3 regions of the Bradyrhizobium sp. USDA 223 genome follow, and region 1 is predicted to be linked to each of the others. Evidence: predicted binding sites of a transcription regulator. Region 1 holds the regulator's gene; each other region holds the start of a gene.
What was found. The regulator PhoB, encoded in region 1, activates phosphate uptake and scavenging genes when phosphate is short. The targets are predictions, from matches to a motif close to TGTCATNNANCTGTCAT.
Positions count from the first base shown of each region.

Region 2: ABIA40_RS14210 (DUF47 domain-containing protein) is a predicted target of PhoB. The motif match lies at 3,788-3,804, and genes of this name have one in related genera.
Region 3: ugpB (sn-glycerol-3-phosphate ABC transporter substrate-binding protein UgpB) is a predicted target of PhoB. The motif match lies at 2,685-2,701, and genes of this name have one in related genera.

Region 1 covers NZ_JBIYDR010000001.1:7,050,108-7,059,598, reverse strand. The annotation lists gene argF (ornithine carbamoyltransferase) at 134-1,069, opposite strand; gene ABIA40_RS32805 (aspartate aminotransferase family protein) at 1,069-2,277, opposite strand; gene ABIA40_RS32800 (GcrA family cell cycle regulator) at 2,735-3,247, shown strand; gene phoB (phosphate regulon transcriptional regulator PhoB) at 3,539-4,246, opposite strand; gene phoU (phosphate signaling complex protein PhoU) at 4,269-4,985, opposite strand; gene pstB (phosphate ABC transporter ATP-binding protein PstB) at 4,997-5,818, opposite strand; gene pstA (phosphate ABC transporter permease PstA) at 5,815-6,660, opposite strand; gene pstC (phosphate ABC transporter permease subunit PstC) at 6,665-7,654, opposite strand; gene pstS (phosphate ABC transporter substrate-binding protein PstS) at 7,790-8,803, opposite strand; gene ABIA40_RS32765 (ATP-binding protein) at 8,953-9,491, opposite strand, start outside.
Region 2 covers NZ_JBIYDR010000001.1:3,057,100-3,066,590, forward strand. The annotation lists gene ABIA40_RS14195 (peptide chain release factor 3) at 1-1,620, opposite strand, end outside; gene sugE (quaternary ammonium compound efflux SMR transporter SugE) at 1,779-2,093, shown strand; gene ABIA40_RS14205 (inorganic phosphate transporter) at 2,086-3,090, opposite strand; gene ABIA40_RS14210 (DUF47 domain-containing protein) at 3,100-3,744, opposite strand; gene ABIA40_RS14215 (branched-chain amino acid ABC transporter permease) at 3,902-4,870, opposite strand; gene ABIA40_RS14220 (branched-chain amino acid ABC transporter permease) at 4,872-5,735, opposite strand; gene ABIA40_RS14225 (ABC transporter substrate-binding protein) at 5,810-7,030, opposite strand; gene ABIA40_RS14230 (ABC transporter ATP-binding protein) at 7,087-7,833, opposite strand; gene ABIA40_RS14235 (ABC transporter ATP-binding protein) at 7,826-8,581, opposite strand; gene ABIA40_RS14240 (hypothetical protein) at 8,917-9,491, shown strand, end outside.
Region 3 covers NZ_JBIYDR010000001.1:6,465,462-6,474,952, reverse strand. The annotation lists gene ugpE (sn-glycerol-3-phosphate ABC transporter permease UgpE) at 1-383, opposite strand, end outside; gene ugpA (sn-glycerol-3-phosphate ABC transporter permease UgpA) at 383-1,264, opposite strand; gene ugpB (sn-glycerol-3-phosphate ABC transporter substrate-binding protein UgpB) at 1,314-2,630, opposite strand; gene ABIA40_RS30155 (CaiB/BaiF CoA-transferase family protein) at 2,958-4,160, opposite strand; gene ABIA40_RS30150 (organic hydroperoxide resistance protein) at 4,338-4,763, opposite strand; gene ABIA40_RS30145 (MarR family winged helix-turn-helix transcriptional regulator) at 4,919-5,377, shown strand; gene ABIA40_RS30140 (GIY-YIG nuclease family protein) at 5,382-5,618, opposite strand; tRNA gene ABIA40_RS30135 (tRNA-Ala) at 5,776-5,851, opposite strand; gene ABIA40_RS30130 (TIGR02300 family protein) at 5,949-6,356, opposite strand; gene aroA (3-phosphoshikimate 1-carboxyvinyltransferase) at 6,515-7,852, shown strand; gene cmk ((d)CMP kinase) at 7,849-8,487, shown strand; gene rpsA (30S ribosomal protein S1) at 8,754-9,491, shown strand, end outside.

The DNA of each region.
Region 1 (9,491 bases):
AGGCACGCCCGCATTCCGTCGTCCGCGGAACGACGAGCTGCGTAGCCCGGATGGAGCGCAGCGCAATCCGGGGGGTCTTTCCACGCGTTGAGAACCCCGGATTTCGCTGCGCTTCATCCGGGCTACAAGAAGGTTACTTCACCGCGTCGAAGCACCAGGCCAAGATGCCCTTCTGCGCGTGCAGGCGGTTTTCGGCCTCGTCGAACACGACCGATTGCGGCCCGTCGATCACCTCATCGGTGACCTCCTCGCCGCGATGGGCCGGGAGGCAATGCATGAACAATGCGTCCGCCTTTGCCAGCGACATCAGCTTGGCATTGACCTGGTAGGGCTTGAGGACGTTGTGGCGGTGCTCGCCCTCCTTGTCGCCCATCGACACCCAGGTGTCGGTGACGACGCAATCGGCGCCGCGCACGGCGGCCTCGGGATCGGTGCCGAGCACGATCGGCGCGCCCGTCGCCTTGATCCAGTCGCGCATCGCCTTTTTCGGTGCGAGCTCCGGCGGCGTTGCGACATTGAGCTGGAATTTGAAGCGCTCGGCGGCATGGGCCCAGGACGCCAGCACGTTGTTGTCGTCGCCGGTCCAGGCCACCGTCTTGCCCTCGATCGGGCCGCGATGTTCCTCATAGGTCATGAGGTCGGCCATCACCTGGCAGGGATGCGAACGCCGCGTCAGGCCGTTGATGACGGGCACGGTGGCGTTGGCCGCGAGCTCCAGCAGCGCATCGTGGTTGAGGATGCGGATCATGATGGCGTCGACATAGCGCGACAGCACCCGCGCGGTGTCGGCGATGGTCTCGCCGCGGCCGAGCTGCATCTCGGCGCCGGTGAGCATGATCGCCTCGCCGCCGAGCTGGCGCATGCCGACGTCGAACGAGACGCGGGTGCGGGTCGAGGGACGCTCGAAGATCATCGCCAGCGTCTTGCCCTCGAGCGGCCTGACCGGCTGTTGCGCCTTCTGCTTCGCCTTCATGGCGGAAGAGGCGGCGAGCATGCTCTTGAGCTCCGACAGCGGCAGCTCGTTGATGTCCAGGAAGTGCTTGGGAGCTTTGTTGGGCGTCGTGCTCATCAGCTTGCCGCCCGCTTGGTCTGGCTGGAGGAGATCGCAGCGCAGGCCCGCTCTAACCGCCCGACGCTGTCCTCGATCTCCGCTTCGGTGACGATCAGGGGCGGCAGGAAGCGCACGACATTGTCGCCGGCCCCGACGGTGAGCAGCTTTTCGGCGCGCAGCGCCGCGACGAGATCGCCCGACGGCACCACGGCCTTGATGCCGATCAGCAGGCCCTCGCCGCGAACCTCGCTGACGACATCAGGGTGACGATCGATCACGGAGGCGAGCTTCTGCTTGAGCAGCAGCGACATCTTCTGCACGTGGTCGAAGAAGCCGGGCTTGAGCATGACGTCGAGCACGGCGTTGGCAGCCGAGATCGCGAGCGGATTGCCGCCGAAGGTCGAGCCGTGCGAGCCGGGCCCCATGCCGGCGGCCGCATCCGCGGTCGCCAGCACCGCGCCGATCGGAAAGCCGCCGCCGAGCGCCTTGGCGAGCGACATCACGTCCGGTGTGACGCCGGTGCGCTTGTAGGCAAAGAGCTCGCCGGTGCGGCCCATGCCGGTCTGCACCTCGTCGAAGGCGAGCAGCAGCCCGCGCTCGTTGCAGAGCTCGCGCAGCGCCCTCAGGAAGGCGTGAGGTGCAGAACGAACGCCACCCTCGCCCTGGATCGGCTCGATGAGAATGCCGGCGGTGTGCGGACCGATCGCTTTCTTCACAGCCTCCAGATCACCATGCGGCACCTGGTCGAAGCCATCCATCGGCGGGCCGAAGCCCTCGAGATATTTCGCAGAGCCGGTGGCGGCGAGCGTCGCCAGCGTGCGGCCATGGAAGGCACCCTCGAAGGTGATCATGCGGTAACGCTCCGGATGCCCCTTGGAGAAGTGATGGTGACGCACCAGCTTGATCACGCCTTCCAGCGCCTCGGCGCCGGAATTGCAGAAGAACACGAAGTCCGCAAAGCTCTCATTGCAGAGGCGGCTTGCGAGCTTCTCGCCGTCAGGGCTCTGGAACAGGTTCGACATGTGCCAGAGCTTGGTCGCCTGCTCCTGCAATGCCTTGACCAGCGCGGGATGGACATGGCCGAGCGCATTCACCGCCACGCCCGAGGTGAAATCGAGATAGCGATCGCCGTTGGTCGCGATCAGCCAGCAGCCTTCGCCGCGCTCGAAACCGAGGTCGGCCCTGGCGAAAACGGGGAGCAAATGCGGCGCTGCGCTGTTAGTCATGACATCACTTGAATGTTGCGGACGGTGTGAGGCATGCATTGCGCGACGCACCATCAACCGGCCCCGGAAAACGAAACGTGCCGCCTTTTAAGGGCGGCACGTGCCACTATCTTATGCTTGGCAAGACGGGTGTCAATGCCGCCCGGAAAGCCTCGCGAAACGCTGATTCCGTAGTCTTGCGGTGCCGATTTTGCGGTTTTTCACCACGGAACATGTGGAAGCGAGTCGGCGGACTCTTGCGCGGGAGTCACGCCATATTGTAGCGTTTGGACTGTCAGATACGACATCTCGTGCAGCAGTTCTGATCCCAGAAGTCCTCATGTACCGGCGTAAACGTTCGGGCGTCTTGAGCGCGCCCGGCGAGCCTTAAGGGATTCTGACGGCACGGGTTTTTCAAGGCTAAAGCATTCGCTGCGAAGGCCCAGGATGGCAGGCGCGCAGCGAGGGAAAGGGTGCAATGACGGTTTTGACCTGGTCCGATGATCGCGTCGAGCAGCTGAAGAAGCTCTGGGAGGCCGGACTTTCGGCCAGCCAGATCGCGGCGGAGCTCGGCAATGTGACCCGCAATGCCGTGATCGGCAAGGTGCACCGGCTCGGCCTGTCCGGCCGCGCCAAGAGCCCTTCATCGGCAGCGCCCAGGCCGCGCAAGGCACGGCCCGCGCAGCACATGATGCGGGTGACCCGCCCCGTCGCGCGCGGCAACACCGCGCTGGCGCAGGCCTTCGAGGTCGAGTTGGAAGCCGAGCCGGTTACCTACGACAACGTGGTGCCGATGAGCCAGCGGCTGTCGCTGCTGGAATTGAACGAGGCGACCTGCCACTGGCCGGTCGGCGATCCATCGAGCCCGGATTTCTTCTTCTGCGGCGGCAAGGCGCTCTCAGGCCTGCCCTACTGCGCCCAGCATTCGCGCGTGGCCTATCAGCCCGCAGCGGACCGCCGTCGCGCAGCACCGAAGCCGGGCACGCGGTGAGCTCGCGATTTCATTGATTGCCAGGACAGCAGCCGTCACACGATGACGGCTCCAATTATTCGGTGTCATCCCCGCCTAGTGCGCGATTGCGCACGGGGAGCGGGGATCCATAACCACAGGGCGCGGTGATTGCGCGAGATGGTTACTGCGAGTCTTCGCCAGACCACGTACTATCGTTGATCGCGGCGAGCGCGAGCGCTCGCGCTGAGATCCCGGGCTCGCGCTGCGCGCGCCCCGGGATGACGGTCGAGATCGGCGCCGCAGTTCGCCAAACCAGCTGTCGCTGGCGCTTTATGTCTGCTCAGCCTTCGCAAAGCGATCGTCCAGCGCGTAGCCGGCGCCGCGGACGGTGCGGATCGGGTCCTGCTCGCGGCCGAGATTGAGCAGCTTGCGCAGGCGGCCGATATGGACGTCGACGGTGCGCTCGTCGATGTAAATGTCGCGGCCCCAGACGCTGTCGAGCAGCTGCTCGCGCGAGAACACGCGGCCGGGATGCTCCAGGAAGAACTCCAGCAGGCGATATTCGGTCGGGCCGAGATCGATCGGCCGGCCTGAGCGCGCCACGCGGCGCTTGTCGCGGTCGAGCTCGATATCGCCATAGGCGAGCACGGTGGCGAGGCGCTCGGGACTCGCACGCCTGAGCAGACCCTTCACGCGCGCAAGCAGCTCCGGCACCGAGAACGGCTTGACGATGTAATCATCCGCGCCGGTCGCAAGCCCGCGCACCCGCTCGCTCTCCTCGCCGCGCGCGGTGAGCATGATGATCGGCAGCTGCTTGGTCTCGGAGCGGGTCCGAAGCCGCCGGCACAGCTCGATGCCCGACAGGCCCGGCAGCATCCAGTCGAGCACGATCAGATCGGGAATGTGCTCCTTGAGGCGGGTGTCGGCGTCATCGCCGCGCATCACCGTCTCGACGTCATAGCCGTCGCCTTCGAGGTTGTAGCGAAGAAGCTCGGTGAGAGCTTCCTCGTCCTCAACCACCATAATGCGTGCGCCCATGTTGTCGTCGCTCCTTAAGTCGTCAGGTGTTCGGCACCGTCGTGGCGAAGGTCGTCATGTCGCCCTTCGGCCGCTTGTCGGTGATCGCCTGGCCCTCGATCATGTAGAACACGGTCTCGGCGATGTTGGTGGCGTGGTCGCCGATCCGCTCGATGTTCTTGGCACAGAACATCAGGTGGATGCAGAACGAGATGTTGCGCGGATCCTCCATCATGTAGGTGAGGAGCTCGCGGAACAGCGAGGTGCAGATGGCGTCGACTTCCTCGTCGCCCTTCCACACCGCCATCGCCGCCGGGAGGTCGTGCGCGGCATAGGCGTCCAGCACCGATTTGACCTGCTGCTGCACGAGGTCGGTCATGTGCTCCAGGCCGCGGAACAGCTTGAGCGGATGAAAATCCGTCTCCAGCGCCGCGACGCGCTTGCCCATGTTCTTGGCGAGATCGCCGATGCGCTCGAGATCGGTCGCAACGCGCATGGCGCCGACGATCTCGCGCAGGTCCACGGCCATCGGCTGGCGGCGGGCGATGGTGAGCACGGCGCGCTCCTCGATGCGCTTCTGCAGCGCGTCGAGCTCGCCGTCGGTGGCGACGACGCGCTGGCCGAGCGCCACGTCGCGGCGGATCAGCGCGTCGACGGAATCGACGATCATGCGCTCGGCGATGCCGCCCATCTCGGCGACCAGGCGGGTGAGCTCCTGAAGGTCGCTGTCGAAAGCCTTTAAGGTATGTTCAGAACCCATGTTCCGTCTCCTCAGCCGAACCGGCCGGTAATGTAATCCTGCGTGCGCCGATCGCTCGGCGACGTGAAGATCTTGCTGGTGTCGTCGAACTCGATCAACTCGCCGAGATACATGAAGGCGGTCTTGTCGGAGACGCGCGCCGCCTGCTGCATGTTGTGGGTGACGATCGCGATCGTGTAATTCTCGGACAATTCCTGGATCAGCTCCTCGACCTTGGCGGTCGAGATCGGGTCGAGTGCCGAGCAGGGCTCGTCGAACAGGATCACCTCGGGCCGCACCGCGACGGTGCGGGCGATGCAGAGGCGCTGCTGCTGGCCGCCGGAGAGCGACAGGCCGGAGGCATTAAGCTTGTCCTTGACCTCGTTCCACAGCGCGCCGCCGCGCAGCGCCTTCTCGACGCGGCCGTCCATCTCGGACTTGGAGATCTTCTCGTAGAGGCGGATGCCGAAGGCGATGTTCTCGTAGATCGTCATCGGGAACGGCGTCGGCTTCTGGAACACCATGCCGACCCGGGCGCGGAGCAGGTTGAGGTCGAGCTTGGGGTCGAGGATGTTGGTGTGGTCGAGCAACAGCTGACCCTCTGCGCGCTGGCCCGGATAGAGGTCGTACATCCGGTTGAAGATGCGCAGCAGGGTGGACTTGCCGCAGCCGGACGGGCCGATGAACGCCGTGACGCGGTTGGTGCCGAGCGCCAGGTTGATGTTCTTCAGCGCGTGGTGGTCACCGTAGTAGAAGTTGAGGTTGCGCGCGGTGACCTTGGCGGGCGCCTCGGGCAACGGCTGCGAACCGGGATGAACGGTCGGTGCGCTGACGGAAACAGACATTTCACTCATTTTGCAGTCCTCTCGGCGCCAAGGATGCGCGCGCCAATGTTAAGGGCAAGCACGGTCAGGGTGATCAGCAGCGCGCCGCTCCAGGCGAGTTGCTTCCAATATTCGTAGGGGCTCTGCACGAAGTTGTTGATGGTGACAGGCAGGTTCGCCATCGTCTTGTCCAGGCCGAGGCTGAAGAACTGGTTCGACAGCGCCGTGAACAACAGCGGCGCGGTCTCGCCGGCGACCCGGGCGGTGGCGAGCAGCACGCCGGTGATGAGGCCGGCGCGCGCCGCACGGTACGCGATTCGCCTGATCACCAGCGAGCGCGGCAGGCCGAGCGCGCTGGCAGCTTCGCGCAACGGATTCGGCACCAGCAGCAGCATGTCCTCCGTGGTGCGCACGACGACCGGGATCACGATGACGGCAAGTGCCAGCGCGCCCGCAATCGCCGAGAAGCCGCGCATCGGCACCACCACCGCGCCATAGATGAAGAGGCCGATGATGATCGAGGGTGCCGACAAGAGAATGTCGTTGATGAAGCGGATCACCGAGGTCAGCTTGTCGTTGCGGCCGTACTCGGCGAGATAGGTGCCGGCGAACAGGCCGAGCGGCGCGCCGATGCCGACGCCGATCACGGTCATGATCAGCGAGCCGACGATGGCGTTGCGCAGGCCGCCCTCGTTCGATCCGGGCGGCGGCGTGTCAGCTGTGAAGACCTGGAGGTTGAGCCCGGCCAGGCCGTTGTAGAGCAGCGTGACCAGGATCAGCGCGAGCCAGGTGACGCCGAAGGCGGCGGCGGCGATGCAGAGGCCGCGGATGACGATGTCCCAGCGGCGGCGGCGTGAATAGATCGGGTTCATGGCTTCACTTCCCGGCCTTGGTTTCGAGGCGCAGCAGCATCAAACGGGCGGCCGCGAGCACGAAGAACGTCAGCACGAACAGCAGGAGGCCGAGCAGGATCAGGCCGGACTGGTGCAGGCCGTCGCTCTCGGCGAACTCGGATGCGATCGCCGCCGAGATGGTCGTGCCCGGCGCGAAGATCGACGAGGAGATCCGGAACGAGTTGCCGATGATGAAGGTCACCGCCATGGTCTCGCCGAGCGCCCGGCCCAGCGCCAGCATGACGCCGCCGATGATGCCGACGCGGGTGTAGGGGATCACCACGCTGCGGACGACCTCCCAGGTGGTGCAGCCGACGCCGTAGGCGGCTTCCTTCAGCACCGGCGGCACCGTCTTGAACACGTCGACCGAAATCGAGGTGATGAAGGGCAGCACCATGATGGCGAGGATCAGCGCGGCGTTGAACAGGCTGAGATAGGACGGGGGCCCTGCGAAGATCGCGCCCAGCACGGGGACGCCGTCGAACACCCTGATCATGAAGGGCTGGAAGGTGTTGGCCAGGAAGGGGCCGAGCACGAAGAAGCCCCACATGCCGTAGATGATCGAGGGAATGCCGGCGAGCAGCTCGACCGCCATGCCGATCGGGCGGCGCAGCCATTGCGGGCAGAGCTCGGTGAGGAAGATCGCAATGCCGAGACCGACGGGAATGGCGATCAGCATCGCGATGAAGGAGGTGACGAGCGTGCCGTAGATTGGCCCGAGCGCGCCGAGCACCGGCGGATCGGCCGAGGGCGCCCAGCGCTGCGTCCACAGGAAGGAGATGCCGAACTCCTGGATCGCCGGGAAGGCGCCGACGATCAGCGAGATGATGATGCCGCCGAGGATCAGCAGCACCGAGATCGCGGACAACCGCGTGATCCAGTAGAAGGTGACGTCGCCGAGCTTGAACGCGCTCAAGGCCTTGGCGCGATCATATGGACCGGCAGCATCAATCACATTGCTCTCAACAGCCATCTCAGCCACGCCGATCCCCTATACCCGTTTTATGTACGCTTGTTGTTGGTGGCGCGCTCCGGATACGGCAGGAGGCCGATCCGGAGCGGAGATCTTGCAGCATCCCGGAACCGTGTCCGGGACACATATAGCGCCTTAGCTCTTGATCTCGGCAGCCCAGGTCTTTTCGATCTGCTGGACGACGCTGTCCGGCATCGGGATGTAGTCGAGCTCCTCGGCCATCTTGCCGCCGTTCTTGAAGGCCCAGCGGAAGAACTTGATTGCTTCCTGCGCGGCCGCCTTGTCGGTGGCGGACTTGTGCATCAGGATGAACGTCGCCGCCGTGATCGGCCAGGACTTCTCGCCGGGCTGCTCGGTCAGGATGACGTAATAGCCGGGAGCCTTGGACCAATCGGCGTTGGAAGCGGCCGCCTGGAAGGCCTCGACGGTCGGCTGCACCGGCTTGCCGGCCTTGTTGACGAGACCGGTGTGGGTGAGCTTGTTCTGCTTGGCATAGGCGTATTCGACATAGCCGATCGAGTTCTTGGTCTGGCTGATGTTGCCGGACACACCCTCGTTACCCTTGGCGCCGACGCCGACCGGCCACTCGACCGCGGTGCCCTCGCCGACCTTGCTCTTCCAGTCCGCGCTGGCCTTGGAGAGATAGTTGGTGAAGTTGAAGGTGGTGCCCGAGCCGTCCGAACGACGGACCACGGTGATGGCCTCTGACGGCAGCTTCGCGTTGGGATTGAGCTTCTTGATCGCGGCATCGTCCCACTTGGTGATCTTGCCGAGATAGATGTTGGCCAGGGTCTCGCCGTCGAACACCAGCTCGCCCGGCTTCACGCCCTCGAGGTTGACGACGGGGACGATGGCACCCATCACCATCGGCCACTGGACGAGGCCGTCCTTCTCGAGCTGCTCGGCCTTGAGCGGCGCGTCGGTGGCGCCGAAGGTCACGGTCTTGGCCTGGATCTGCTTGATGCCGCCACCCGAGCCGATCGACTGGTAGTTTAGACCGTTGCCGGTCTCCTTTTTGTAGGCGTCGGCCCACTTCGAATAGATCGGGAACGGGAACGTCGCGCCGGCACCGGTGATGTCGGCCGCAAAGGCTACCGTCGTCGATGCGGCGACCAAGCCGGCAGCGACCATGGTTTTGAGGAAATTCATGCTGGTCTCCATACAGGGGAGCGAAGCGCCATCCGCGCCCGATCGCGCTCCCCGCGCCGCCGCTTTAGGGGCGGTCGGCTGTGCTTTTACGAAGGTTTCGTGACAGTTGGATGACGACACCAAGCAATTGAAATTGCTTGCGTTTCCGATCAAGCCGGAGTCTTGGTCTGGGGAAAACAGGCGGTGAAGGTGGCGCCCTGCCTGGGCACGCTTTCGATCAAAAGGCGGCCGCGATGACGGTTAAGAATATGTTTCACCAGCGATAACCCGAGCCCGGTGCCGCCTTGCGAGCGGCTGTCGCCGACATCGACCCGGTAGAAGCGCTCGGTCAGCCGCGGCAGGTGCTCCGGCGCGATGCCCGGGCCGAAATCGCGGACCATGACCCGGATTTCCTGAGTTCCGTCAGCGGCGGCGCTCGAGGTCAGCGACACGATGACGCGCCCGCCGGAGGCGCCGTATTTGAGCGCGTTCTCGATCAGGTTCTCGAACAGGCGGAGCAGCTCCTCGCGGTCCCCCGCGATCATCACCGGCGGCTCCGGCAGGTGGATGTCCACCTCGACCTGACGCTCGCGCGCCAGCGGCTCGAGCCCGTCGGCGACCTGACGGATGATCGGGACGAGATCGACCAGGGTGTCGGGCCGGACATGGGCCGACAGCTCGACCCGCGACAGCGACAAGAGATCGTCGA
Region 2 (9,491 bases), 4.0 Mb from region 1:
CCCCTTCTTCTTGACATCCTTGACGTTGCTGAACTCGATGCCCTCGGCGCGCTCCCTGGTGTAGCCGAGGTAGAACTCGTTCCGGGCGAGATAGACGGGATCGCCATCGACATCGTCGGCAATGCTCGAATTATTGGCGGCGATGAAGCTGTCGAGTTTTTTGCGGTCCTCCGAGGAGACCCAGCGCGCCAGCTGGAACTCGCTGACCTCGAACTCGACCGGCAGCGAATATTCCGCCTCGAGCCGCGCCTTGAGCACGTCGAGCTGCAGCGCGCCGACCACGCCGACCAGCGCCGGGGCGCCGTCGCGGGGGCGGAACACCTGCACCACGCCCTCTTCCGACATCTGCTGCAGGGCTTCCTTCAGCTTCTTCGCCTTCATCGCGTCGGTGAGACGGACACGGCGGACGATTTCCGGCGCGAAGCTCGGCACGCCGACGAAGTTGAAATCCTCGCCCTCCGTCAGCGTATCGCCGATGCGCAGCGTGCCGTGGTTGGGAATGCCGACGACGTCGCCGGCGAAGGCTTCGTCCGCGACCGAGCGGTCCTGCGCGAAGAAGAATTGCGGGCTCGACAGCGGCATGCTCTTGCCGGTGCGCACGAGCTTCGCCTTCATGCCGCGGCTGAGCTTGCCCGAGCACAGGCGCGCAAACGCGATGCGGTCGCGGTGGTTGGGATCCATGTTGGCCTGGATCTTGAACACGAAGGCGCTCATCCTGGGATCGGTGGCCTCGACCTTGCGCTGGTCGCTGTCCTGCGCGCGCGGCTCGGGCGCGAACTTGCCGAGGCCCTCCAGGAGGTCTCCGACGCCGAAATTACGCAGCGCGCTGCCGAAATAGACCGGCGTCAGGTGGCCTTCGCGGAATGCGTCGAGCTCGAACGGCTTCGACGCCTCGGTGACGAGCTCGAGCTCGTCCTTCACGGCGGAGACGTCGAGATTGGCGTTGAGCTTGGCGAGCTCTTCGATCTCGATCTCGAGCGCCGCGCCGGTCTTGGCGCCGCCGCCTTCGAGCAGGCGCACGCCGCCATTGACGACGTCATAGGTGCCGAGGAAGTCGCGGCCGCGGCCGACCGGCCAGGTCATCGGCGTGGTGTCGAGCGCAAGCGTCTTCTCGATTTCGTCGAGCAGCTCGAACACGTCGCGGCTCTCGCGGTCCATCTTGTTGATGAAGGTGATGATCGGAATGTCGCGCAGACGGCACACCTCGAACAGCTTTCGGGTGCGCGCCTCGATGCCCTTGGCCGCGTCGATCACCATCACGGCGGAATCGACCGCCGTCAGCGTACGATAGGTATCTTCCGAAAAGTCCTCGTGGCCCGGCGTGTCCAAGAGGTTGAAGACGAGGCCCTCGAACTCGAAGGTCATCACCGAGGTCACCACCGAGATGCCGCGCTCACGCTCGATCTTCATCCAGTCAGAACGGGTGTTGCGCCGCTCGCCCTTGGCCTTGACCTGGCCGGCGAGGTTGATGGCGCCGCCGAACAGCAGCAGCTTTTCGGTCAGCGTGGTCTTGCCGGCGTCGGGGTGAGAGATGATCGCAAAGGTCCGCCGCCTCGCCACCTCGGCGGCAAGCGGGGAACGGGCCGGCGATTCGGCTGTGGTGGCGGCGATGTCGGACATGGCGGGAGCGTGTGGCAGGGAAAACGGGCCTGATCAAGCCTCATTTGGTGATTGCGAAGGTTTCCGGCCAGCCCCATATCCCCCTTTTGGGAGGACGACCTCCCTGCCCATCAGCACACCAGCCGCGGGGACGACCCTGCCTTGAATGGAGGGTCGCCATGGCCTGGAGCATCCTGTTCGTCGCCGGTCTCCTCGAGATCACCTGGGCCATTGGCCTGAAATACACCGAGGGCTTTAGCAAGCTTGTCCCGTCCGTGGTCACGCTGGTCGCCATGGCCGGCAGTGTCATCCTGCTCGGGCTCGCGCTCAAATCACTGCCGGTCGGAACCGCCTATGCGGTCTGGACCGGCATCGGCGCGGTCGGTACGGCGACGCTCGGCATGGTTCTGTTCGGCGAGCCGGCGACGGCCTTCCGCCTCGCCAGCATCGGCCTGATCGTCGCCGGCATCATCGGACTGAAGCTCGTCACCTGACGAGCTGGACCACCCACCAGGTCAGGGCGGCCACAATGGCCGAGGCCGGGATCGTGATCACCCAGGCATAGACGATGGAGCTTGCGACGTTCCAGCGCACGGCCGAGACGCGGCGGGCGGCACCGACGCCGACGATAGCGCCGGTGATGGTGTGGGTGGTCGAGACGGGAACCCCGAGATAGGTCGCCATGAACAGGGTCACCGCGCCTCCCGTCTCGGCGCAAAAGCCTTGCATGGGGGTCAATTTCGTGATGCGCAGGCCCATGGTGCGGACGATGCGCCAGCCGCCCATCAGCGTGCCCAACGCCATCGCCGCCTGGCAGGACAGCACCACCCAGAACGGCACCGAGAAGTCGCTGCCGAGATAGCCCTGCGAATAGAGCAGCACGGCGATGATGCCCATGGTCTTCTGCGCGTCGTTGCCGCCATGGCCGAGCGAATAGAGCGACGCGGAGACGAATTGCAGGATGCGGAAGGCGCGGTCGACCGCGAACGGCGTCGAGCGTACCGAGGCCCAGGACACGATCGCAACCAGCGCCATTGCGAGCAGGAAGCCAACCAGCGGCGACAGCACGATCGCCAGCGCGGTCTTGGACAGGCCGCTCCATACCGCGGCCGAAATACCGGCCTTGGCCAAGCCGCCGCCCACGAGCCCGCCGATCAGCGCGTGCGACGACGACGATGGAATGCCGAGCGCCCAGGTCACGAGGTTCCAGACGATGGCGCCGACGAGGGCTGCGAAGATCACCTGGGCGTCGACGACCGCGGGATCGATGATGCCGGTGCCGATGGTCTGGGCGACGTGCAGCCCGAACACCAGGAAGGCGATGAAATTGAAGAACGCGGCCCAGAACACCGCGAATTGCGGCCGCAGCACGCGGGTCGAGACGATGGTCGCGATCGAATTGGCGGCGTCGTGCAGGCCGTTCAGGAAATCGAACAGCAGCGCGACGGCGATCAAGCCGACCAGGACGGGAAGACCCAACGCGGCATCCACGGCGAGGCCCTACACCTGCTCGATGACGATGCTGTTGATCTCGTTCGCAACGTCATCGAAACGGTCGGCCACCTTCTCGAGATGGTCGTAGATCTCGGCCCCGACGATGAAATCCATCGCATTGCCGTCGCGGTGCTTGAGGAACAGCTCCTTCAGGCCGATGTCGTGGAGATCGTCGACCCGGCCCTCGAGATTGCCGAGCTCCTCGGTGATCGCGGTCAGCATGGCGACGTTCTTGCCGATCTCCTGCATCAGCGGCAGCGCACGGCCGACCAGATTGGCGCATTCGATCAAGAGTCCGCCGATCTCGCGCATCGGCGGCTCGAAGCTGCGCACCTCGAACAGCATCACGGCCTTGGCCGTCTGCTGCATCTGGTCGATGGCATCGTCCAGCGACGTGATCAGGTTCTTGATGTCGCCGCGGTCGAACGGGGTGATGAAGGTGCGGCGTACCGCCGTCAGCACCTCGCGGGTGATGTTGTCGGCGTCGTTCTCGAACTGGTTGACGCGCTGGCAATAGACCGGCGTCTCCTCGCCCCCCTTAAGCATGCCCTGCAACGCGACTGCGCCCTGAATCACGGTCTGGGCATGCCGATCGAACAGGTCGAAGAACCGCTCTTCCCTGGGCAGGAACGCACGAAACCATCGCATCATGGGAATAGGCTACCGGTTGGAAAATGGTCAGGCCCGCGAGGGCTGTCATAAAACTGTCATAGACCATTTTCGATCCGCGCGCGTGTCGCCTCACGCCCGCGGAGCCGGGTCATCCACCGCTTTCATGCATCAATGAAATTGATGCAATATCAACTACTTAAAGCGAACGCCGGAGGTAATGCGCGATTTCGCCGACGACGCCGCGGCGGAAGGTGAGCACGCAGACCACGAAGATCACGCCCTGGATCACCGTCACCCACTGGCCGAAGCCCGCCAGATATTGCTGCATGGCGATGATGACGAAGGCGCCGACCACGGGACCGAAAACGGTGCCGAGCCCCCCGACCAGCGTCATCAGCACGACCTCGCCCGACATCGTCCAGTGCACGTCGGTGAGCGAAGCGTTCTGGGCCACGAACACCTTCAGCGCACCGGCAAAGCCGGCGAGCGTCCCCGACAGCACGAAGGCCAGGAACTTGTATTGGTCGGTACGGTAGCCGAGCGAGATCGCGCGCTGCTCGTTCTCGCGGATCGACTTCAGCACCTCGCCGAACGGCGAGTTGATGATGCGGAAGATCAGGAGGAAGCCGGCGAGGAAGCCGACCAGCACGACATAATACAGCACCGTCGGCTTGGACAGATCGAGCAGGCCGAACATGCGTCCCTGCGGGATGCCCTGGATGCCGTCCTCACCATGGGTGAACGGGGCCTGGAGATAGATGAAGTACAGGAGCTGCGACAGGGCCAGCGTGATCATCGAGAAATAGATGCCCTGGCGACGGATCGAGATGTAGCCGGTGACGATCGACAGCACGAACGCCGCGGCGACGCCGACGAGAATGCCGAGCTCGGGCGGCAGTGCCCAGACCTTCAGCGCATGCGCGCTGCAATAGCCGGCCGTGCCCAAGAACATCGCGTGGCCAAACGACAGCAAGCCGCCATAGCCGACCAGCAGATTGAAGGCGCAGGCGAGCAGCGCAAAGCACAGCGCCTGCATTACGAAGAAGGGGTAGACGCCCGTGAACGGCACCGCTGCGAGCAGCAGCGCCATCACAGCGAATACAATCATCTCGTCGCGCATCGCACGCGGGGTCACAGGAAGCGTGTCGTCCGTCAGGGTTGTCATCTCAGGCCGCCCTTCCCGTCAATCCCGTCGGCTTCACCAGCAGCACCAGCACCATCAGCACGAACACGACGGTGTTGGACGCCTCGGGATAGAAATACTTGGTCAGGCCCTCGATCACGCCGAGCGCGAAGCCGGTGATGATGGAGCCCATGATCGAGCCCATGCCGCCGATCACCACCACCGCGAACACGACGATGATGAGGTCGGCGCCCATCAGCGGCCGCACCTGGTTGATCGGCGCCGAGAGCACGCCGGCGAGCGCGGCAAGGCCGACGCCGAGACCGTAAGTGAGCGTGATCATGCGCGGCACGTTGATACCGAAGGCACGCACCAGCGTCGGATTTTCGGTGGCGGCGCGCAGGTAGGCGCCGAGCTGCGTCTTCTCGATCAAAAACCAGGTCGCAAGGCACACCGCCAGCGAGAACACGACGACCCAGCCGCGGTAGATCGGCAGGAACATGAAGCCGAGATTCATGCCGCCCCTGAGCTGGTCGGGAATGGCGTAAGGCAGGCCCGAGGAGCCGAAATAGTTCTGGAACACGCCCTGCACGATCAGCGCGATGCCGAAGGTCAGGAGCAGGCCGTAGAGATGATCGAGCCCGGTCAGCCATTGCAGCATGGTCCGCTCCAGGATCATGCCGAAGATGCCGACGATGATCGGCGCCAGCAGCAGCGCCCACCAATAGTTGATGCCGCCGAGGTTCAGCAGGAAATAGGCGACGAAAGCGCCCATCATGTAGAGCGCGCCATGGGCGAAATTGATGATGTTGAGCATGCCGAAGATGACGGCAAGCCCGAGACTGAGCAGCGCGTAGAACGAGCCGTTGATCAGTCCCACCAGTAGCTGAGCGTAGAGAGCCTGCATCGATCCCGCACCCGGTCCCTTCTATTCCTCAACAACAGGCCGGCACCGCTGCGCGCCGGCCTGTAGCGTTCACGTTACTTCTTCACCAGCGGACAGGCGCTTTCCGACAGCGGCCGGAAGGCCAGGTCGCCGGGGGTCGTGCCGATCAGCTTGTAATAGTCCCAGGGGCCCTTGGATTCCTCGGGCTTCTTGACCTCGAACAGATAGGCCGGATGCAGCTTGCGACCGTCCGCACGGATCGTTCCCTTGCCGAACAACGCATCGTCGGTCGGCATCTCCTTCATCTTGGCGACCACCTTGGCCCCGTCATGCGGATTGCCGCCCATCGCCTCCAGCGCCTTGAAATAGTGCAGCAGGCCCGAATAGACGCCGGCCTGCACCATCGAAGGCATCGCCTTGTTCTTCATGCGCTCGGAAAAGCGTTTGGAGAAGGCGCGCGTGCCGTCGTTCATGTCCCAATAGAAGGTCTCGGTGAAGTTCAAGCCCTGCGCCACCTTCAGACCAAGCGAGTGCACGTCGGTGATGAAGAGCAGCAGGCCCGCAAGCTTCTGGCCGCCCGAGACGATGCCGAACTCGGACGCCTGCTTGATGGTGTTGGTGGTGTCGCCGCCGGCATTCGCCATGCCGATGATCTTGGCTTTGGAGGCCTGCGCCTGAAGCAGGAACGACGAGAAGTCAGCGGTATTCAGGGGATGCTTGACGTTGCCGATCACCTTGCCGCCCGACTTCACCACGACCGCGGCGGTGTCGCGCTCGAGGGCATGGCCAAAGGCGTAGTCTGCGGTGAGAAAATACCAAGTGTCGCCGCCCGCCTTCACCAGCGCCTGCCCGGTACTGTTGGCCAGCATATAGGTATCATAGACCCAGTGGACCGTATTCGGCGAGCATTGCGCGTTGGTGAGATCCGACGTCGCCGCACCTGTGTTGATCAGGATGGAATTCTTCTCTTTGACGATATTGTTCACCGCCAGCGCAACGCCGGAGTTCAGGACATCCATGAAGATGTCGACCTTCTCGACGTCGATCCATTGCCGAGCAATCGTGGAGCCGATGTCGGGCTTGTTCTGATGGTCGGCGGAGATCAGGTCGAGCTTCCAGCCCTTGGCAGCGAGCCCGGAATCCTCGATCGCCATCTGTGCGGCGACGGTCGAGCCGGCGCCACCGAGATCGGCATAAAGTCCTGAATTGTCGGTCAGCACGCCGATCTTGATGTTCTTGTCCTGCGCGACCGCGCCGCCTGCCGCGCCGAGCGCCAGGGCCGTCCCGAGCAACATTGCCGAAATGCTGTGCTTCATAATCCGACCTCCCAATATTCCTTTGATAGTTACTCTCGATCGTTCGGCCTGCTCGGCTACACGCCGAGATAGGTGTGGAGCTTGTCCATGTTGGCGGCAAGCTCCGAATTGGAAAACCCGTCAATGATCTTGCCGTGCTCGACCACGTAGTAGCGGTCGGCGACGGTGGAGGCGAAGCGGAAGTTCTGCTCGACCAGGAGGATGGTGAAGCCCTCCTTCTTGAGCCGCGCAATGGTATGGCCGATCTGCTGGATGATGACGGGTGCAAGACCCTCGGTCGGCTCGTCCAGCATCAGGAAGCTCGCGCCAGTGCGCAGGATGCGCGCGATCGCCAGCATCTGCTGCTCGCCGCCCGACAGCTTGGTGCCCTGGCTGTTCAGCCGCTCCTTCAGGTTCGGGAACAGCTCGAAGATCTGGTCGAGCGGCAAACCGCCTTCGCGGACCACCGGCGGCAGCATCAAATTCTCGCGCACGTCGAGGCTGGAGAATATGCCCCGCTCTTCCGGACAGAAGGCGACGCCCATGCGCGCGATCTTGTCGGAGGTCGCGCGGATGATCTCCTGGTTGTTGAACTTCACCGAGCCGGTGCGCTTGCCGATGATGCCCATGATCGACTTCAGCGTCGTCGTCTTGCCGGCGCCGTTGCGCCCGAGCAGGGTGACGACCTCGCCCGCGTTCACGTCGAAGTTGATCCCGTGCAGGATGTGAGACTCGCCGTACCAGGCTTCCAGGTTGCGGACTTGCAGGATGTTCCCGCCCGTCGCAGCCCTGGCCGGAGCCTCGGCGATCGCAGTGTCAGGCATGACCGGCTCCCAGGTAAGCTTCCTTGACGCGCTCGTCCTTGGTGAGCTCGGAGTAATGGCCCTGCGCGAGCACCTGCCCGCGCGTCAGCACGGTGATGATGTCAGAGAGGTTGGCCACGACGCTCAAGTTATGCTCGACCATCAGGATGGTGTATTTCGCGGAGATACGCTTGATCAGCGCCGCGATCTTGTCGATGTCTTCGTGGCCCATGCCGGCCATCGGCTCGTCGAGCAGCATCATCTCGGGGTCGAGCGCCAGCGTGGTTGCGATCTCGAGCGCGCGCTTGCGTCCATAGGGCATCTCGACCGCGGGCGTGTTGGCGAACTCGCTGAGGCCGACATCGTTGAGCAGCTCGCGGGCGCGATCGTTGAAGCGGTTGAGCACGGTCTTGGAGCGCCAGAAATCGAACGAGGAGCCATGCTGGCGCTGCAGCGCGACACGGACGTTCTCGAGCGCGGTGAGATGGGGAAACACCGCCGAAATCTGGAACGAACGGACCAGCCCCATGCGGGCCACATCCGCCGGCGCCATCGCGGTGATGTCCTGCCCCTTGTACAGGATTTTCCCGGCCGACGGCTTGAGGAACTTGGTCAGGAGATTGAAGCAGGTCGTCTTGCCGGCCCCGTTCGGGCCGATCAACGCATGAATGCTCCCACGGCGAACCTTGAGCGCAACGTCGCGGACGGCGAAGAAGCCCGCGAACTCCTTGGTCAAGCCTTCCGTTTCGAGAATGAACTCATCGGCCAAACAGTTTTCCCCCTGCCCGCGCGCGGCGCTGTCCTTGTTGCTTCGGCTGTCCGGAGGACTTGCAGCCCACCGGGGCGCCGCCTCCGGGCGCGGAATATGCCGGAGGTGACGGGGGTTAGGCAAGGCGGAAAGCTGAGCAGGTCAGGCCTCCGGCCGGGGTACAAATGCTCCCTTAGTCGCAGAGGTCGATGTCGTGCCTGCCCGGCCTTTCCGGTTCGCAAGGCACCGGCCATCAAGCTGTCGTTAACGGTCTTTCGTCTCCCGCGCCAGCCTTCATCGAAAATTTTCCCGCAGGCCCGATCATCCCGGGGTTTTCACGCGCGGAGAATATTGTCTTGGATTTTGCAAGCGCGGCTCCCTCCGTCGTCAAGTCGATCCGGCAGCGTGACCTCCTCAACACGTGGCTGCGACTTTATGCGCTCCAGAAGATCGCTCCGTCGATCTGGGAGTATCAGCCCGCGCGGCTCGAGGAGGAGCTGTTGGAGCTCATCTACTATACGGTGGAGCTTTCGACGCCGACGCCGCGCCTCGTCATCCAGAGCGAGGGCACCCGCATCTCGCGCGCCTATGGGCATACCGGAAAAGGCGTTTCGCTCGATGATTACGTCGGACCGCGGCTCGCGCCGCACGTGGTGCCGATCTATCATGAATGCGTCGCGCGCGGCCTTCCGGTCTACAGCGTTGCCGACGTCGACGACACCTATGGCCGCATCGTCGCGTATGAGCGGCTGCTGCTGCCGTTCCTGACAGACGGCAAGGTCAGCCACGTCATCGCGTCAGTGAAGACCTTCTGCGAGGACGGCGGCTTCGAGATCAAGAATCTGATGCGCGGAAATGACGCGCTGCCGCGCCCGAAGCTGCGGGCCGTGATCGATCGCGAGCTGTTTCATCGCGCCCCCGGCCGCATCGC
Region 3 (9,491 bases), 580 kb from region 1:
ACCTCGACGGGCAGCATCAAAGTGATGAAGATGATCCAGAAGATCGCCATCCGGAACGGAAAGCGGAAATAGACGATCGCATAGGCGGAGATGATCGAGACCGCGATCTTGCCGAGCGCGATCAGCATCGCCATCACCAGCGAGTTCAGCATCATGTTGCCGACCGGCTCGCGGGTGGAGCCGCTCGTGCCGATGAAGATCGTCTTATTGTAGGTTTCGAGAAAATGGCCACCCGGCAGCAGCGACATCTGCCCGTTGGCGATCACCGCGTTGTCCTGGGTTGAGGCCACGAAAGCGAGATAGACCGGGAACGCGACGATCGCGATCCCGATCCAGAGGATGATATGGGCAATGTAGCGCCGAAAGCCTTCTTCCTCGACCATCAGTAGGTCACCTTGCGTTCGACGAAGCGGAACTGGATGCCCGTCAGCACGATGACCATGATCATCAGGATCACCGATTGCGCCGCGGAGCTGCCGAGGTTGCCGCCGAGCAGGCCGTCGGTATAGACCTTGTAGACCAGCGTCTCCGTCGACTTGCCCGGACCGCCGCGGGTCATGGTGTCGATGATGCCGAACGTGTCGAAGAAGGCGTAGACGATGTTGACGACCAGCAGGAAGAAGATTGTCGGCGACAGCAGCGGGAAGATCACGGTCCAGAACCTGCGCATCGGGCGGGCGCCGTCGATCGCAGCCGCCTCGATCACGCTGCGCGGGATGCTCTGGAGGCCGGCGAGGAAGAACAGGAAGTTGTAGGAGATCTGCTTCCAGGCGGCCGCCATGATGATCAGGGCAGCTGCCTGATTGCCGTCGAGCAGCGGATTCCAGTCGATACCTAGGGTGCGCAAGTAGCGCGCGAGCACGCCGAGCGAAGGGTGCAGCATGAAGATCCAGAGCACACCGACGACCGGCGGCGCCACCGCATAGGGCCAGATCAGCAGCGTGCGGTAAAGCGTGCCGCCACGCAGCGGCTTGTCGGCCATGACCGCGAGCAGCAGCGCGAATGACAGCGACGAGATCGCGATGGCGAACGAGAAGAAGAAGGTGCGGACGATCGCCTCGAAATAGGCGCGCTCCTTGAACAGGTCGATATAGTTCTCGAACCAGACGAAGCTGGTTGACAGGCCGAAGGCGTCCTGGAGCAGGAAGGACTGGATCACCGCCTGCAAGGCCGGCCAGTAGAAGAATATCAGGACGATCGCGAGCTGCGGCGCAACCAGCGCATAGGGCAATAGCTTCGATTGGAAAATGGCTTGCTTTTGCATGATGCCTGCGGGGGCGGCAGGCCGGTTGACCGGCCTGTCGCTTGTCGCCTTACTTCACGGCGGTCTTTTCGAACTGGCGCAGCATGGTGTTGCCGCGCTCGACGGCCGCGTCCAGCGCCTGCTTGGCCGTCTTCTTGCCGGCCAGCGCCTGCTCGATCTCTTCCGCCCAGACGTCACGGAGCTGCACCATGTTGCCGAGGCGCAGGCCGCGCGAGTTCTCGGTCGGCTCCTTGTTGGTCAGCTCGAGCAGCGGCGTTTCCAGATAGGGCTGGTCCTTGTAGAAGCCATCCGCCTTGGCCTTGTCATAGGCCGCCTTGGTGATCGGCAGATAGCCCGAGGCCTTGTGGATGTAGACCTGGCGATCGGTGTCCGAGAGGAAGGAGAAGAATTTGGCGACGCCCTTGTAATCGTCCGCCGGTTTGCCGCCCATCACCCAGAGCGAGGCACCGCCGATGATCGAGTTCTGCGGCGCGCCCTTGGCGTCGGGATAATAGGGCATCGGCACCGCAGTGAAGGCGAACTTGGCCTGCGCCTTCACGTTGCCGAAGAACGCCGACGAGGTCAGGTAGAGCGGGCATTCGCCCGACGTGAAGCGGCCTTCGCCGGTGTTGGTGCGGCCGGCATAGTCGTAGGTCTTGTCCTTCTGGAGCTCGACCAGATTTTCGAGATGCTTGACCTGGAGCGGACCGTTGAAGGACAGCACGGTGTCGAAGCCGTCGAGACCGTTTGCCTTGCTGGCGAGCGGCACGTTGTGCCAGGCGGAGAGCTGCTCGAGATTGACCCAGGTGACCCAGGAGTTGGAGAAGCCGCAAGTGGCGTGGCCGGCCGCCTTCAGCTTCTTGGCGGCGTCGAACACTTCGGGCCAGGTCTTCGGGATCTCGACATTCGCTTTCTTCAGCGCGTCGAGGTTGACCCACATCACCGTCGAGGACGAGTTGAAGGGGAAGGACAGCATCTCGCCCTTCGAGGTCGAGTAGTAGCCGGTGATCGCGGGCAAGTAAGCCTTCGGATCGAACTTCTCGCCTGTCTCGGCCATCAGCTTGTAGACCGGCTTCACTGCGCCGGTCGCGGCCATCATGGTGGCGGTGCCGACCTCGAACACCTGCATGATGTGCGGCGCGTTGCCGGCGCGGAACGCGGCGATGCCGGCGTTCATCGTGTCGGCGTAGTTGCCCTTGTAGGTCGGGATCACCTTGAAGTCGCTCTGCGTGGCGTTGAAGTCGTTGGCGAGCCTGACGATGACGTCGTTGTTGGCGCCGGTCATCGCGTGCCACCACTGGATTTCGGTCACTGCGAGTGCCGGCGAGACGCCGAGACCAATTGTGAGTGCGACGGCCGCCGCCGCGCCAAAATGTCGAAGAGCCATCAAGAAAACCTCCCTTGCCCGTCACTAAAGAAGCGCTTGCGCTAGCAGCGCCACATGACGTTCACATGACTGTGTAAGCGGGACAAACGAAAGCAGCAAGCGCTGCCAAATGGGAAGTCGTCAAATAGGCCAAGACGGAGCCGTCAGCCGACTCCGTTCGCGCTGCACATGCGTGCGCGCGCCGCAGTGCGGCATTGAGATGAGGCACTATCGCGCCGGGTGAGGGTTCTATCCTCTAGGGGATTGTCCCGGTGCGGAGACACCCTCTCCCCAACCCTCTCCCGCGAGCGGGAGAGGGAGCGCACCACCGTTGACGCTCGCCTTAGCTCAGCGTTTCCGCTCGGGACCGCAGACCGTGCCCTTTTCGACCATCGCGTCGATCTCGGCCTTGGAGTAGCCGAACTCGCCCAGCACCTCGGCCGCGTGCTGGCTGAATTTCGGCGGCACGCGGCGCAGGCTCGGCTTGCTGCGGTCGAGCCGGATCGGCGAAGCCACGCCCTTGTACCAGTCCTTCTCGATAATATCGCCACGCGCGATCGTGTGCGGGTTGGTCAACGCCTGGTCGATCTTCTGCACCGGCCCCGCGGGCAGGCCGGCCGCGAGCAGGCGGTTGCACAGCGGCTCGGCCTCGTGCTGGCTGAACACGGCGGCAAGCTCGGCGCGCAGCGCCTCGCGATTGGCGATGCGGTCCTTGTTGCGGGCAAAGCGTGGATCGGTGCCGAGCTCGGGCTTGCCGATCTCTTTCGCCAGCTTGCGGAAGGTGCCGTCATTGCCGACGCCGATGAAGATGTTGTCGGTCTTGGTCGGGAAGATCGCGTAAGGGACGAGGTTCGGATGCTCGTTGCCGGTGAGACCAGGCGGCTTGCCATGCATGAAATAATTCGCGGTGTGCGGATGCATGATGGCGAGGCCGGTCTCGTACAGCGTCGTCTCCAGGAACTGGCCCTTGCCCGACCGCTGCCGCTCCGACAGCGCCATCAGGATGCCGATCGCCGCATAAAGTCCGGTGGTGATGTCGACCAAGGGCACGCCGATCCGCATCGGCCCGCTCTCGGGCGAGCCGGTCGCCGCGATCATGCCGGTCATGGCCTGGATGATGGCATCATAGCCGGGGTTGCCGCCGCGCGGGCCGTCGGCGCCGAAGCCGCAGATCCGGCAATGCACGAGGCGGGGATATTTCTTGCTGAGGACGTCGTTGCCGATGCCCCATTTCTCCAGCGTGCCCGGCTTGAAATTCTCGATCAGGACGTCGGCGGTCTCCAGCATCTTGAGCAGCACGATTCGGCCGCCCTCGGAGGCGAGGTCGAGGCCGATCGAGCGCTTGTTGCGGTTGATGCCGACGAAATAGGCCGCATCCTCTTCGTGGAACGGAGGGCCCCATTCGCGCACCTCGTCGCCCGCGGGCGGCTCGACCTTGATCACGTCGGCGCCGTGGTCGGCGAGGATCTGGGTGCAGTAGGGACCGCCGAGCACGCGCGTGAGATCGATGACGCGCAGTCCGCTCATGGCGCCCGTTGCTGCTTCAGTCATGCCTTCGCTTCCCTGTGTCGATCATTGGATCACAGGCCTAGCGAGGTTTGTTTGCGCCAGCAATGGCGCCGAGCGTGGAGCCGTATGCGCCGCCGTGCAGCCATGCCGCGGGGTGGCAAATTTCCTCGTAAGTGGCCGGCCCGAGGAGGCCCCGGGCCAGCCGATCCGCGCTGCCGATCAGACCACCGTCAGGCGAACGTCAACGTTGCCGCGCGTGGCATTGGAGTACGGGCACACCTGGTGCGCCTTCGCCACCAGCGCCTCGGCATCTGCACGGGCAAGGCCCGGCAGCGAGACCGCAAGGTCGATATCGAGGCCGAAGCCGCCCTCGGAGCGAGGGCCGATGCCGACGGTCGAGGTGACCGAGGCATCCGCAGGCACCTTCGGGCCGCCCTGCGAGGCCACGAACTTCATCGCGCCGATGAAGCAGGCGGCATAGCCGGCCGCGAACAGCTGCTCGGGATTGTTGCCAGCGCCGCCGCCACCGCCGAGCTCCTTCGGCGTGGTGAGCTTGACGTCGAGCGCGCCGTCGAGGGTCGCAGCATGGCCGTCGCGGCCGCCGGTGGCCTTGGCGCTGGTCTTGTAGAGGACGTTCACAGACATTTTCGTCTCCTCGGGTCTTTCCGGGTTGGGGTGCAAGCTTTATCGCAGACAATTAGATTGCGCGCAATCTAATTCGTCGCGCCTCACATTTAATTGTTCGCAATTGAATGTGCCGCCGGCCGGGCCCAGAATGAGAGAAACGCGCGAGATTCGTCATGGCCCGGAAATCAACGGTGGTAGACCCGCTTCGCCTCGACAACCAGATCTGCTTTGCGGTCTATTCCGCCACGCACGCCTTCAACCGCGTCTACAAGCCGCTGCTCGATCGGCTCGGCCTGACCTATCCGCAATATCTGGTCATGCTGGTGCTGTGGGAGCGGGACGACGTGCCGGTCAAGGAGATCGGCGAGAAGCTGTTCCTGGATTCGGGCACGCTGACGCCGCTGCTCAAACGGCTCGAGGCTGCCCATCTCGTCAGGCGCACCCGCTCGCGCGAGGACGAGCGCCAGGTCCTGATCGCCCTGACGGCGCAGGGCCATGCGCTGAAGGAGAAGGCGCGCAACGTGCCGCAATCGATCCTGGCGGCGTCGGACTGCTCGGTGTCAGAACTGGTCGCGATGAAGGACGAGATCGTGGCGCTGAGGGATCGGCTGAATGCGGTGATCGGGGAGTAGGGGGCTAAAGCCGCTTCTTGGCGAAGGCGCGGCCTGATGCCGACTTCAAGTACTTTTCGAATGCGACGGCCTGCTTCTCGTCGCTGAATGCGACGTAAGTCTTGAGCCGCCAAGGTCCGTATTTCGAAGTGTGGGGCACCTCGCCAGCATTGTGCTTTGTCAGTCGGGCGCGGAGGTCGTCGGTGATCCCGACGTAGAAATGGAGGGAATCGAGGCTCTCCAAGATGTAGACGTACTTCATCGCACTCCCCCCGGTTGTCGAAGAGAGTTTACACCCGCCCTTGTTTTGCTGAAGCCCGGCTTCGCCCTTCGGGCTACGCCGCGGCAGCCTTCGCTAGCTTCGCCACGAGGGAGCGGAGCTGGCTTGCCGAGCCGAAGCTGGCGAAGCCAGCGAAGGCTGGTGGAGCCAGGCGGGATCGAACCGCCGACCTCTTGCATGCCATGCAAGCGCTCTCCCAGCTGAGCTATGGCCCCTTAGTCCAGATGGGAGGATCCTGGGGGACCCGTCCCGGCCGGCGAGCGCTCTAGGCGACTCGCGCGGTGCACCCTTTTTCACAGATCAGGGCTGATCTCAAGTCTCTTCATCACCGCCGACATCACCAATGATGTCGGTCACGTCCTCATCGCCCTCTTCCTCGTCGGCAATGAAGGTCGAATCGTCGTCATCATCGTCGTCGAGGGTCTCGTCGACCTCGATATCGTCCTCCGATTCGGGCACGACCGCCTTGACCTTGCCGGTGTTCTCCTCGGCATCGGCCTCCTCGAGCGAGACCAACTCCTCGGCCTCCGCCGGCTCCGGCGCGTTGTCCTGGGCCATGTTGCGGGCCTCGGCGGCACGGGGGCCGCGGGCAGGAGCGACCGGGGCGATCGGCACCACTTCGCCGGTATAGGGCGAGATCACCGGATTCTTGTTGAGGTCATAGAACTTCTTGCCCGTGGTCGGGCAAATACGTTTGGTTCCGAGTTCGGACTTGGCCACGGCAGGAATCCTGGGAATGTCTGAAAAGCGGTGCTTCACTTGGCTAGTTGGCGGCCCGCTGTCAATAGCGCATTACGGGAGAACGACATGCCCGTGACGGGGCGCGGACCATGTGGTACCTGCGCGCCAGCCCACCGGGCCTATTCAAGGACACAATCTTGACCCATTCCGACCAACCGAGGCCGCTCCAGTCTCGCGCCAGCGGTCCCCTGACCGGGAAAGTACGGGTGCCCGGCGACAAGTCGATCTCCCACCGCGCCCTGATCCTGGGCGCGCTCGCGGTCGGCGAGACCAGGATTTCGGGCCTGCTCGAGGGCGAGGACGTCCTCAACACCGCCAAATCGATGCAGGCGCTGGGCACCAGGGTCGAGCGCACCGGCGATTTCGCCTGGACTGTCAACGGCGTCGGGGTCGGAGGCTTCGCCCAGCCCAAGGCAGCACTGGATTTCGGCAATTCCGGCACCGGCTGCCGGCTGGTCATGGGCGCCGTCGCCGGCTGCCCGATTTCGGCGGTGTTCGACGGCGACGCCTCGCTGCGCAGTCGTCCGATGCGCCGGATCCTCGATCCCCTGGAAAAGATGGGAGCCAGGGTCACCGCCGGCGGCGAGGGCGGGCGCCTGCCGCTGACCCTCCAGGGCGCGCGCGACCCCCTGCCGATCGTCTACAAGACCCCTGTCGCCTCGGCCCAGATCAAATCCGCCGTGCTGCTGGCGGGCCTCGCCGCTCCCGGCACCACCACGGTCATCGAGACCGAGGCCAGCCGCGACCACACCGAGCTAATGCTGAAGCATTTCGGCGCCGACATCACCTCGGTCCAGGAAGGCCGGCACGGCCGCCGCATCACGCTGGTGGGCCAGCCCGAGCTGCATGGCGCCAATGTCGTGGTGCCCGCCGATCCCTCTTCGGCCGCCTTCCCGATCGTCGCGGCGCTGATCGCGGAGGGCTCCGATGTCGTGCTGTCCGACGTCATGACCAATCCGCTGCGCACCGGGCTGTTCACCACGCTGCGCGAAATGGGCGCCTCCATCGAGGAGAGCGAAGTGCGCGGCGATGCCGGCGAGCCGATGGCGCGCTTGCGCGTGCGGGCGTCGAAGCTGCGCGGCGTCGAGGTGCCGCCCGAGCGCGCGCCGTCGATGATCGACGAATATCTGGTGCTGGCGGTGGCGGCGTCGTTCGCCGAAGGCACCACGATCATGCGCGGCCTGCAGGAGCTGCGTGTCAAGGAATCCGACCGGCTTGAAGCCACGGCCGCCATGCTGCGCGTCAACGGCGTCAAGGTCGAGGTCTCCGGCGACGATCTGATCGTGGAGGGTCGCGGCCACGTCCCGGGCGGCGGCACTGTCGCCACCCATATGGACCATCGCATCGCGATGTCCGCGCTGGTGATGGGCTGCGCCTCCGATCAGCCCGTGACCGTCGACGACACCGCCTTCATCGCCACCAGCTTTCCGGATTTCATTCCGATGATGCGTTCGCTAGGGGCCGAGTTCTCATGATCATCGCCATCGACGGGCCCGCGGCTTCGGGCAAGGGGACGCTCGGCAAGCGTCTCGCCCACCATTACGGCTATCGTCATCTCGATACCGGCGTGATCTATCGCGCGGTCGCCTATGCCCTGATGCAGTCGGGGCACGATCTCAACGACGAGGCGGCTGCGGTGCAGGCCGCGCTGGAGCTCGATCCCGAAAAGTTCGGCAATCCTGCGCTGAAGACCCAGAAGGCCGGCGAGGGTGCCTCGATCGTCTCGGCAATCCCTCGGGTTCGCGAGGTTCTGGTCAATTTCCAGCGCCAGTTCGCGGCCGATCCGCCCGGCGCCGTGCTCGACGGCCGGGATATTGGAACCGTGATCTGTCCCCATGCCGACGTGAAGATCTTCGTGGTCGCCGACCCCAGGGTCCGCGCGCGGCGCCGCACCATGGAGGCCAAAGCGCGGGGCGAGGAGGCGGACGAGGCGGCCGTGCTCGCCGACATCCTCCAGCGTGACGAACGTGACAAGAATCGGTCGATTGCGCCTTTGAAACCGGCCCCGGATGCTTACTTGCTAGATAACTCCCAACTGGATATAGAAGGCGGCGTCCGGGCCGCCATCGACATTATCGAGGCTGTCCGAGCGGGCCGGTCGCGGGGTTAAGCCGCCGCCGTCATTGGAGGAAGTGCCCGCTCCCGCTCTTTGAGGTCGATACGCTTCGTCCCGGTTTCGGGACCGGCGCGATCCAGGTTCCGGACAAGCTTTCAACGTATCGAACGCGCGGGCCTCAGCCGGCCCGCTTCCGCTGTTCTGGTCGCTAGATCGGGGCAACGAGCGGTCGCTCGAAGGTCTTGCGGACCTTCCGACACTGCGCGCGCGATGCGCCCATGAACCCAACGGCCGGCAAGACATCCGCAACTGGAGAACAAATGGCTTCGACTTCTGCTGATACCTATAGCCCGTCGCGCGATGATTTCGCCGCGATGCTCGACGAGTCCTTTGCAGGCGGCAACCTGCAGGAAAGCTCCGTCGTCAAGGGCAAGGTGGTTGCAATTGAAAAGGACATGGCCGTCATCGACGTCGGCCTGAAGACCGAGGGCCGCGTCGCGCTGCGCGAATTTTCCGGCCCCGGCCGTGAGAGCGACCTCAAGGTCGGCGACGAGGTGGAAGTGTTCCTCGATCGCATCGAAAACGCCCTCGGCGAAGCCGTGCTGTCGCGCGACAAGGCGCGACGCGAAGAGAGCTGGGGCAAGCTGGAGAAGGCGTTCCAGAACAACGAGAAGGTCAACGGCGTCATCTTCAACCAGGTCAAGGGCGGCTTCACCGTCGACCTCGACGGTGCCGTGGCCTTCCTGCCGCGCTCGCAGGTCGACATCCGTCCGATCCGCGACGTTGCGCCGCTGATGAACAACTCGCAGCCGTTCCAGATCCTGAAGATGGACCGCCGCCGCGGCAACATCGTCGTGTCCCGCCGCACGGTGCTCGAAGAGACCCGGGCCGAGCAGCGCCAGGAGCTGGTGCAGAACCTCGAAGAGGGTCAGGTCATCGACGGCGTGGTCAAGAACATCACCGATTACGGTGCGTTCGTTGACCTCGGCGGCATCGACGGCCTCCTGCACGTCACCGACATCGCGTGGCGCCGCGTCAACCACCCGACCGAGGTGCTC